DNA from 3 places in the Kitasatospora sp. NPDC006697 genome. Region 2 is predicted to be linked to each of the others. Evidence: riboswitches for the same ligand, from Rfam matches in the RefSeq annotation. Region 2 holds a riboswitch; each other region holds the start of a gene.
What was found. A riboswitch is a leader RNA that binds a small molecule or an ion and turns the genes downstream of it on or off. The one in region 2 is predicted to bind thiamine pyrophosphate.

Region 1 (3,264 bases), on a different contig from region 2:
GGATCGATCAGCGTGCCGTGCTCCACCAGCCGCCTCCCCTGGGCGAAATCTCGCGGGCTGCCGACGGTCAGCACCGCGCTCAGCGCGCCCTCGCGCAGCCAGAGCGCCGTCCAGGCGGGCTGGTCCGGCGAGCCGCGCCAGAGCAGTTCGTCGCCGTCGCGGTGCCGGCCGACGTACTGCACCATCCGCCCGAACTGCTCCGACCAGAAGTACGGCACCGGGTCGTAGGGCTGGTCGGCGCCGAGCAGCCCGGCGGCCACCGCCCGGCCGGAGCGCAGCGCGTGGTCCCAGTGCTGCACGGTGATCCGCTCGCCGGAGCGGGCCGAGGGGTAGCTGACGCAGTCGCCGGCCGCCCAGACGCCGGGCAGCGAGGTGCGCAGCCGGTCGTCGGCGAGCACGGCGCCGGTGCGGTCCAGCTCCAGGCCGCTGCCGGCCAGCCAGCGGGTGTCGGGGCGGGCGCCGATGCCGACCACCACCAGGTCGGCGGCCAGCTCGGTGCCGTCGGCCAGCCGGACGGCGCCGGGCTCGACGGCGGCGACCCGGGCGCCGAGCCGCAGGTCCACCCCGGCCTCGGCGTACCAGCGCACCATCGGCGCGGTCAGCTCGGCGGGCAGCGCCCCGGCCAGCGGCGCGGCGGCGGCCTCCAGCACGGTGACCTCACAGCCCAGGGCCTTGGCGGCGGTGGCGGTCTCGGCGCCGATCCAGCCGGCGCCCACCAGCACCAGGCGCAGGCCCGGCCGCAGCTCGGCGCGGATCGCCCGGGAGTCGTCCACGGTGCGCAGGGCGCGGACGGCGCCGGGCAGGGTGACGGCGGCGGCGCCGGTGGCGATCACCAGGTGGTCGTAGCCGACCGGGCCGGCGTCGGTGGCCAGCTCACCGGGGGCCAGGCCGGTGGCGGTGCGGCCGAGCAGCAGCTCGACGTCCAGCCGCTCCCAGTCCAGCTCGAACTCGGTGCCCTCGATCTCGCCCGACAGCACGCCCTTGGAGAGCGGGGGCCGGTCGTAGGGCCGGTGCGGTTCGGCCCCGACCAGGGTGACCGGGCCGGTCCAGCCGCCCTCCCGCAGCCCGATCGCGCACTGTGCCCCCGCCAGTCCGGCGCCGATGATCACTGCTCGCTGATCCGTCACCCGGCCACTGTAGCGAGCACCCTCGTTCCGGCCCTCGAGAGCGGCTACAGGGGAGAAGTCACCCGGCGTTATGGTGGGGCTGTCCTCACGGGAGCCCGGCGCACCGGGCTGAGAGGCGGGCTGCGGCGGCCCGCGACCGTCCGAACCTGATCCGGGTCATTCCGGCGAAGGGAGAATCGCTTTGGCACGCCTTCCCGTGCCCGACGTGCTGGTGGTCGGCGGCGGCATCATCGGCCTCGCCACCGCCTGGCGGACGGCGCAGCGCGGGCTCGCCGTCACCGTGCTGGACCCGGTGCCCGGCGGCGGTGCCGCGCAGGTGGCGGCCGGCATGCTGGCCCCGGTCACCGAGCTGCAGTACGGCGAGGAGCCGCTGCTGCGCCTGGGCATCGCCTCCAACGTCCGCTATGCCGACTTCTGCGCCGAGCTCGCCGAGGCCAGCGGCGGCCTGGAGACCGGCTACCGGGCCACCGGCACCCTGGCCGTGGCGCTGGACGCCGACGACAAGGCCGAGCTGGGCGAGCTGCACGCCTTCCACCAGCGGCTCGGCCTGGACTCCCGGTGGCTGACCGGCCGGGAGGCCCGCAAGCTCGAGCCGATGCTGGCCCCGGGCGTGCGCGGCGGCCTGCATGTGGCCGACGACCACCAGGTGGACGGCCGCCGGCTGCTCACCGCCCTGCTGGCCGCCTGCGAGCGGTCCGGCGTGCGACTGCACCGGGCCGCGGCCGCCGAGCTGCTGGTCGAGGACGGCCGGGCGGCCGGGGTGCTGACCGACGCCGGCGAGCGGCTGGCCGCCGGCCGCACCGTGCTTGCCGCAGGCTGCCGCAGCCACCTGCTGCCCGGCCTGCCCGAGGGCGTGCTGCCGCCGGTGCGCCCGGTCAAGGGGCAGATCCTGCGGCTGCGGATGCCGCCCGCCTTCGGTCCGTTCCTCTCCCGCAACCTGCGTGCCGTGGTCCGCGGCGGGCACCTCTACCTGGTGCCCCGGGCCGACGGCGAGCTGGTGGTCGGCGCCACCACCGAGGAGCAGGGCCACGACACCACCGTCACCGCGGGCGGCGTCTACGAGCTGCTCCGGGACGCCCACGAGCTGCTGCCCGGGATCACCGAGCTGCCGCTGGTGGAGACCTCGGCCGGGCTGCGCCCCGGCTCCCCCGACAACGCCCCGCTGCTCGGCCCCACCGCGCTGCCCGGCCTGCTGGCCGCCACCGGCCACTACCGCAACGGCGTGCTGCTCGCCCCGGTCACCGCCGACCTGCTCGCCGAGACGCTGGCGACCGGCGCCGTCCCCGCCCTCGCCGCCCCGTTCTCCCCCAGCCGCTTCGCCAGGAGCCCGCAATGAGCCTGATCCCCCTCACCGTCAACGGCGAGCCCCGCGAGGTGCCCGCCGGGGCGACCCTCGCCGAGCTGGTCGCCGAGCTGAGCACCGCCCCGTCCGGCGTGGCCGCCGCCCTCAACGAGACGGTGGTGCCGCGGGGCAGCTGGCCGCGGACCCCGCTCACCGCGGGCGACCGGGTGGAGATCCTGACCGCCGTCCAGGGAGGCTGACCATGGCTGACGACCCGTTCCTGATCGGTGACACCGCCTTCTCCTCCCGGCTGATCATGGGCACCGGCGGCGCCCCCAGCCTGGAGGTGCTGGAGCAGGCGCTGCAGGTCTCCGGCACCGAGCTGACCACGGTGGCGATGCGCCGGGTCGACCCGGGCACCCAGGGCTCGGTGCTGGACGTGCTGACCCGCAACAGCATCCGGGTGCTGCCCAACACGGCCGGCTGCTTCACCGCCGGCGAGGCCGTGCTGACGGCCCGGCTGGCCCGCGAGGCGCTGGGCACCTCCTGGGTGAAGCTGGAGGTGATCGCCGACGAGCGGACCCTGCTGCCCGACCCGATCGAGCTGCTGGACGCCGCCGAGACCCTGGTGGACGACGGCTTCACCGTGCTGCCGTACACCAACGACGACCCGGTACTGGCCCGCAAGCTGGAGGACGTGGGCTGCGCCGCGATCATGCCGCTGGGCTCGCCGATCGGCTCCGGCCTGGGCATCCGCAACCCGCACAACTTCCAGCTGATCGTGGAGGGCGCCGGCGTGCCGGTGGTGCTGGACGCGGGGGCGGGCACCGCCTCGGACGCCGCGCTGGCGATGGA
Region 2 (3,264 bases):
CTCGGCGAACTCGGCGGACTTCTCGGCCATGCCCGCCAGGGCCTCGGCGTCGAACTCGGTGGCCACGGCGCTGGATCCGTCGCCGTGCTCGTCGCGGATCTTCTGACTGATCTTCATCGAGCAGAACTTCGGCCCGCACATCGAGCAGAAGTGCGCCGTCTTCGCCGGCTCCGCGGGGAGGGTCTCGTCGTGGAAGGCGCGGGCGGTCTCCGGGTCGAGGGCCAGGTTGAACTGGTCCTCCCAGCGGAACTCGAAGCGGGCCTCGGAGAGGGCGTCGTCCCAGGCGGAGGCGCCGGGGTGGCCCTTGGCGAGGTCGGCGGCGTGGGCGGCGATCTTGTAGGTGATCACGCCGGTCTTGACGTCGTCGCGGTTGGGCAGGCCCAGGTGCTCCTTGGGCGTGACGTAGCAGAGCATCGCGGTGCCCCACCAGGCGATCATCGCGGCGCCGATGCCCGAGGTGATGTGGTCGTAGCCGGGCGCCACGTCGGTGGTGAGCGGGCCCAGGGTGTAGAACGGGGCCTCGTCGCAGATCTCCTTCTGGAGATCCATGTTCTCCTTGATCTTGTTCATCGCCACGTGGCCCGGGCCCTCGATCATCACCTGGACGTCGCGGTCGCGGGCGATCCGGCCGAGCTCGCCGAGGGTCTGGAGCTCGGCGAACTGGGCCTCGTCGTTGGCGTCCGCCGTCGAGCCCGGGCGCAGGCCGTCGCCGAGCGAGAAGGTGACGTCGTAGGCGCGCAGGATGTCGCAGAGCTCCTCGAAGTTGCTGTAGAGGAAGTTCTCCTGGTGGTGCGCCAGGCACCAGGCGGCCATGATCGAGCCGCCGCGCGAGACGATGCCGGTCTTGCGGCGGGCGGTCAGCGGGACGTACCGCAGCAGCACGCCGGCGTGCACGGTCATGTAGTCCACGCCCTGCTCGCACTGCTCGATGACGGTGTCGCGGTAGACGTCCCAGCTCAGCTCCTCGGCCCTGCCGTCCACCTTCTCCAGCGCCTGGTAGAGCGGCACGGTGCCGATCGGCACCGGGGAGTTGCGCAGGATCCACTCGCGGGTGGTGTGGATGTTGCGGCCGGTGGAGAGGTCCATGACGGTGTCGGCGCCCCAGCGGGTGGCCCAGGTCATCTTCTCCACCTCCTCCTCGATCGAGGAGGTGACCGCGGAGTTGCCGATGTTGGCGTTGATCTTCACCAGGAAGTTGGTGCCGATGATGGCCGGCTCCACCTCCGGGTGGTTGACGTTGAGCGGGATCACCGCCCGTCCGCGGGCCACCTCGGCCCGGACGAACTCCGCCTCCAGGCCCTCCCGCAGCGCGATGAACTCCATCTCCGGGGTGATGATCCCCCGCTTGGCATAAGCGAGTTGGGTGACCGCGGCGCCGTCCCGGGCGCGCAGCGGGCGGCGCGGGCGGCCGGGGAAGACGGCGTCCAGGTTGCGCAGGTCGCCGCCGCGCGGCGAGGTGTGGCGGATGCCGTCGTCCTCCGGGCGGGCCTCGCGGCCGTCGTACTCCTCGACGTCGCCGCGCTGGCGGATCCAGGAGTCGCGCAGCGCGGGCAGGCCGCGGCGCACGTCGGCCCGGTACTCGGGGTCGGTGTACGGGCCGGAGGTGTCGTACAGCGGGACGGTGGCGCCGTTGGTGAGGTGGACCTCGCGGTAGGGCACCCGCAGGTCGGGGCGGCTGCCCTCGCGGTAGGCCTTGCGCCAGGCCGGGGTCGGGTACCCGGTGGCCGCGCTGCTCACGGACGTTCCGGCAGCGGACAGGCGTGCGTCATCGATGCTGGTCATCAGACCTTCTACTCCCTACGCCGGCATTACCCGGTCAGGTTCCTGCGGTCGGCGCAGCCTTCGACCCGTCCGTCGACGTGCCGGTCAGCGCCCTCTCAGCCCGGTGCTCCGAGCTCCCGTTCGGCAGGCGGAAGTGCCTGCCCAAAGACGTCCCACACGGTAGCCGCAGCTCAGCGGAGCGTCCAGTGGGCCTCGAGGGGCGGACGGCCCCCGCCCTGTCGCGCCGTCGGTGCCCGGGCGCACACTGGGGGTCAGTCACGGAACGGGGGAGCCACGATGATCGGATACACCGGCCGGGTCACCGGCAAGATCGGCGCGGGCCTGGTCGGCGAGGTGCTGGTGCACGTGCCGGAGCGGGTCGGCAGCGAGGCCTTCCTGGCCTACCTGGCGGTGCCCGGCGAGCCGCTGCCGCTCGGCACCCAGGTGGTGGTGGTCGAGTACCAGCCGCCGCGCACGGTCTTCGTCGCGCCGCTCACCCCCCTGAGCGCGGGCGGCTGACGCCGGGTCGGCACACGAACCGTCCGCGGTTCGTCACCAGTGCGTGACAACCTCCGCCGACACACCACCACCGGCTTCCCAACCGCGGAGGGCGAGGCGCAGAATCCCATTCGCCACCGCGTTCCGCGCAATCCTGCACAACCGAGCGCAGCCACGGAGCGGTGCGCCCTGAAGGGGGAACAAGCCGATGCTGATCGGCACCATCGCGGGGGCCGTCGTCGCCGCCCTCATAATCCTGATCGTTCTCTTCAAGCTCTGCTGGCGGGTCGCCGAGCCCAACGAGGCACTGATCATCTCCGGGTCCAAGCACCGCACCGAGGGCGTCGGCGAGGGGCTCGGCTTCCGGGTCGTCACCGGCCGCGGGACCCTGGTGACCCCCGGCATCCAGACCGTGCGCAAGCTCTCGCTGGACCTCAACGAGGCCGACCTGGACGTCGAGTGCGTCACCTCGCAGGGCATCCCGGTCCAGGTCAGGGGCGTGGTGATCTTCAAGGTCGGCGACGACACGGTCTCCATCGCCAACGCCGCCCGGCGCTTCCTGGACCAGCAGAAGTTCATGGGTCAGCGGGTGCACAACGTCTTCGCCGGCCACCTGCGCTCCATCGTCGGCGGTCTGACGGTCGAGGAGATGATCCGCGACCGCGAGCGGCTGACCGGCGAGACCCGGGCCGCCTCCGGCTCCGAGATGGAGAAGCTCGGCCTGATCATCGACTCGCTGCAGATCCAGGAGATCCTGGACCCGACCGGCTACATCACCAACCTGGCCGCCCCGCACGCCGCCGCCGTCCAGCGGGACGCCCGGATCGCGGCCGCCGCGGCCGACCGGGCGGCCACCGAGGCCGAGCAGGAGGCGTTCGCCCGCAAGGCCGAGGCGACCCGCAACTCCGGTATCCAGCAGGCCGGCTACCAGGCCGAGATGGACACCGCCGCGGCCCGCGCGCTGCAGGCCGGCCCGCTCGCCCAGGCCGCCGCCCGGCAGGAGGT
Region 3 (3,264 bases), 300 kb from region 2:
CCTCGTCGCCGGAGGCGACCGGGCGGTTCTTGGCGCTGACGATGCCGGAGGTGACGGTGCCCTCCAGGTCGAACGGGGCGCCGATGGCGACCGTGGTGTCGCCGACCTGCACCTGGTCCGAGTCGGCCAGCGGCAGCGGGATCAGCTTGCCGGACGGCGGGCTGTCCAGCTTGATCACGGCCACGTCGTAGCCCTTGGCCTGGCCGACCACCGAGGCGGAGTAGCTGCTGCCGTCGGAGAACTTGACGCTCAGCTTGCCGCCGCCCTGGGCCGGGGCCACCACGTGGTTGTTGGTGAGGATGTGGCCCTCGGTGTCGAAGACGAAGCCGGTGCCGGTGCCGGACTCGCTGCTGCCCTGCGCCTTGATGGTGACGGTGCTGGGCAGCGCCTTGGCGGCGATCCCGGCGACCGAGTCGGCCGCGCGGTTGCTGGTGTTGCCCGAGGTCGCCACCGTGGTGCTGCTGTGGCTGCTGCCCGCGCTGCCGGAGGAGCCGGAGCTGTTGCCCTTGATCGCGGCACCGGCCACGCCGCCGGCCAGGCCGGCCACCAGCGCCACCGCGGCCACCAGGGCGACCAGGCCGCCGCGGCCCTTCTTCTTCGGGACCGGCTGGCCGTACGGCTGCTCGCCGCCGGGGTAGCCCGGGTAGCCGGGGCCGCCCGGCGCGCCCGCGCCGCCGCCCCAGGGGTCGCCGCCGACCGGGTGGCCGGCGCCGAAGGGGTGATGCGGCTCGGCGCCGAACGCGGAGGCCGCGGGGACGCCGGCCGAGATGGCGGTCGGGGCGGTGGGCGCCGCGTACGGGTTGGCCGGGGACTCGGCCGCGGGGGCCGGCTGCACCGGCGCCGGCGGCAGCACCGGCGGCGGGGCGTCCAGGTAGCCGGGGGCGGCAGGGGCCGCGGCCTCGGCCTGCGCGGACGGCGCCGGCGGCGCGAACGGCGAGCGCGGCGGCTCGGCCGGCGCGGCCGGCGCGGCAGCCGGCGCCACCGGCGGCGGCGCGTCGATGTACTCGATCACCGCGGTGGGCTCCTCGCCCGCCCCGGCCGGGGCAGCCGGCTCCGGCGGCGCCGCCGGCCGGTCGGCCGGCTCCGGGGCGGTCACCTTGCCGAATGCCAGGGTCGGGGCGGACTCCGCCACCGCCGGTGTCTCACCGACCGCCGGAGTGCCCCCCGGCTCACCGTGACCGCCGGAGGGCAGCCCCTCCTGCGGTCCGGCGGAACCACTCTCGTGCTCGGTGCTCACGGACGACCTCCATCGCTGACAGGACCTTGGCCCATAGTTTTTCCCATGCCCGATCTGGATGTCGTAAGGGCCTGCCTGAAGAACTGGTAAGAATCCTTAGGCGGATCCGACGACAGCCGCGGACGACTCCCCCCGGGCTCCTCGGTTACCACTCGATCGGCCTCGACCGAAGGTGCTGTCCCGCGATCCGGACGGCGCTTTGCCCCACCTTGGCGGAATCCTTGCGGCGGGCTACCCTTGCGCTGCCAAAACTGACACGCGGGAGCTTGGACCCACCAGGCTGAGAGTGCGCTGATCGAACCGTACGCCATGGCGGAGCCGCCGGTGCGGGCGAGGGAGCGCTGACCGCCGGAACCTGTCCGGGTAATGCCGGCGTAGGGAGCAACCGCCATGACGGCCGCCTCACCCTCCCCTGCCACCACGACGGTGCTGGAGCACCCGTCCCACGGCCGCCCCGAGGCGCCGCTGGTGCTGGACACCGCACCGCCGCGCACGCTGGGCTTCCGCGACCAGTTCGCGCTCTGGGCCAACCTCGGGATCAGCCTGATCGGCTTCACCAGCGCGGCCACCGTGCTCGGCGCGCAGGGCCAGGAGCTGTCGATCACCGCCGCGGCCACCGCCATCGTGCTGGGCACGGTGATCGGCACCGCGATGCTCGCGGTGGCCGCGCTGATCGGATCCCGCACCGGCGCGCCCGCGATGGCCGTACTGCGCGGCCTGTTCGGCACCCGGCTCTCCTACCTGCCGACCGTGCTGAACGTGCTGCAGTGCGTCGGCTGGGGCATCTACGAGCTGCTGGTAATCTCCAGCGGCGCCCAGACCGTGGTCGGCACCGGCGGCTGGCACTGGCTCTTCGTGCTGGCCGCGGGCGCGCTGACCACGGCGCTGACGATCTGGCCGCTCGGCTCGATCGCGGCGCTGCGCAAGTACGTGGCGATCGGGGTGGGCATCGCGATGGTCTACTTCACCGTGCAGCTGGGCCGGCACCACATCCCGAACCCGGGCCGGGGCAACTGGCACGGCTTCCTCTCCGCCACCGACGCGATCATCGCCGTCTCGGTCTCCTTCGTGCCGCTGGCCGCCGACTACACCCGGCACTCGCGGACCGCCCGGTCCGCGTTCTGGGGCACCTTCAGCGGCTACACCGTCGCCCAGGTCTGGTGCTACGGGCTGGGCCTGATCGCGCTGCTGCAGTCGCAGGGCGACGCGCGGAACCTGCTCGGCTCGTTCACCGGGGTGGCGGCCGGCTGGGCCTTCCTGCTGGTGCTGGTGCTGCGCGAGGCGGACCAGTCCTTCGCCAACGTGTACTCGACCGCGATGTCGCTGCACAACCTCTTCCCCCGGGTGGACCGGCGGCTGCTGACCGGCGGGATCGGCCTGCTGGTGACGGTGGTTGCCAGCCAGATCGACCAGTTCGCCGACTGGTACTCCAACTTCCTCTACCTGATCGGCTCGGTCTTCGTGCCGCTGCTCGCGGTGCTGGCGGTGGACTACTTCCTCGGCCGCGGCCGGCGCGGCTGGGACATGGGGCAGCAGGCGCCCTCCCGGCCGCTGCTGCTGCTCCCGTGGGCGCTGGGCTTCGCCACCTACCAGTTCCTGGCGCCGACCGGCATCAAGGGCTGGAGCGGCTTCTGGACCGGCCTGCAGTCGCTGGTGCACTTCACCCCGCAGGAGTGGACCTCGGCCTCGCTCTTCTCCTTCCTGGTCGCGGGCCTGGCCACGCTGGCCCTCGGCAGGGCCCTGCCCAAGGCCTGACCTGGGCACTCGGGGTTGGGGTGGGCGTCGGACGCCGGTCATCTTCGCCCCCTAGGGTGGGGGCGTGACGACTCCGGACCTCTCCGCCCCCGACCGCTCCCGCACCGCCGAGCAGGTGCAGGTGGTCGCCCACCGCGGCTCCTCCGCCGCGCTGCCCGAGCACACCCTGGCGGCGTACCGGCGGGCGCTGGCGGAGGGCGCGGACGCGGTGGAGTGCGACGTCCGGGTGACCGCCGACGGGCAGCTGGTCTGCGTGCACGACCGGACCATCG

Region 1: it holds a riboswitch for thiamine pyrophosphate, as region 2 does, so the genes downstream of both, thiO (glycine oxidase ThiO) here and thiC (phosphomethylpyrimidine synthase ThiC) in region 2, are expected to answer to the same signal.
Region 3: it holds a riboswitch for thiamine pyrophosphate, as region 2 does, so the genes downstream of both, ACFYNO_RS06580 (purine-cytosine permease family protein) here and thiC (phosphomethylpyrimidine synthase ThiC) in region 2, are expected to answer to the same signal.

Annotation. Positions count from the first base shown of each region.
Region 1 is NZ_JBIAGU010000001.1:604,888-608,151, forward strand. Features, by position in the region: gene ACFYNO_RS02680 (NAD(P)/FAD-dependent oxidoreductase) at 1-1,127, opposite strand, end outside; TPP riboswitch at 1,205-1,317, shown strand; gene thiO (glycine oxidase ThiO) at 1,309-2,463, shown strand; gene thiS (sulfur carrier protein ThiS) at 2,460-2,669, shown strand; gene ACFYNO_RS02695 (thiazole synthase) at 2,672-3,264, shown strand, end outside.
Region 2 is NZ_JBIAGU010000003.1:1,390-4,653, forward strand. Features, by position in the region: gene thiC (phosphomethylpyrimidine synthase ThiC) at 1-1,782, opposite strand, end outside; TPP riboswitch at 1,778-1,912, opposite strand; gene ACFYNO_RS05240 (hypothetical protein) at 2,059-2,280, shown strand; gene ACFYNO_RS05245 (SPFH domain-containing protein) at 2,468-3,264, shown strand, end outside.
Region 3 is NZ_JBIAGU010000003.1:305,844-309,107, reverse strand. Features, by position in the region: gene ACFYNO_RS06585 (S1C family serine protease) at 1-1,237, opposite strand, end outside; TPP riboswitch at 1,486-1,635, shown strand; gene ACFYNO_RS06580 (purine-cytosine permease family protein) at 1,628-2,992, shown strand; gene ACFYNO_RS06575 (glycerophosphodiester phosphodiesterase) at 3,057-3,264, shown strand, end outside.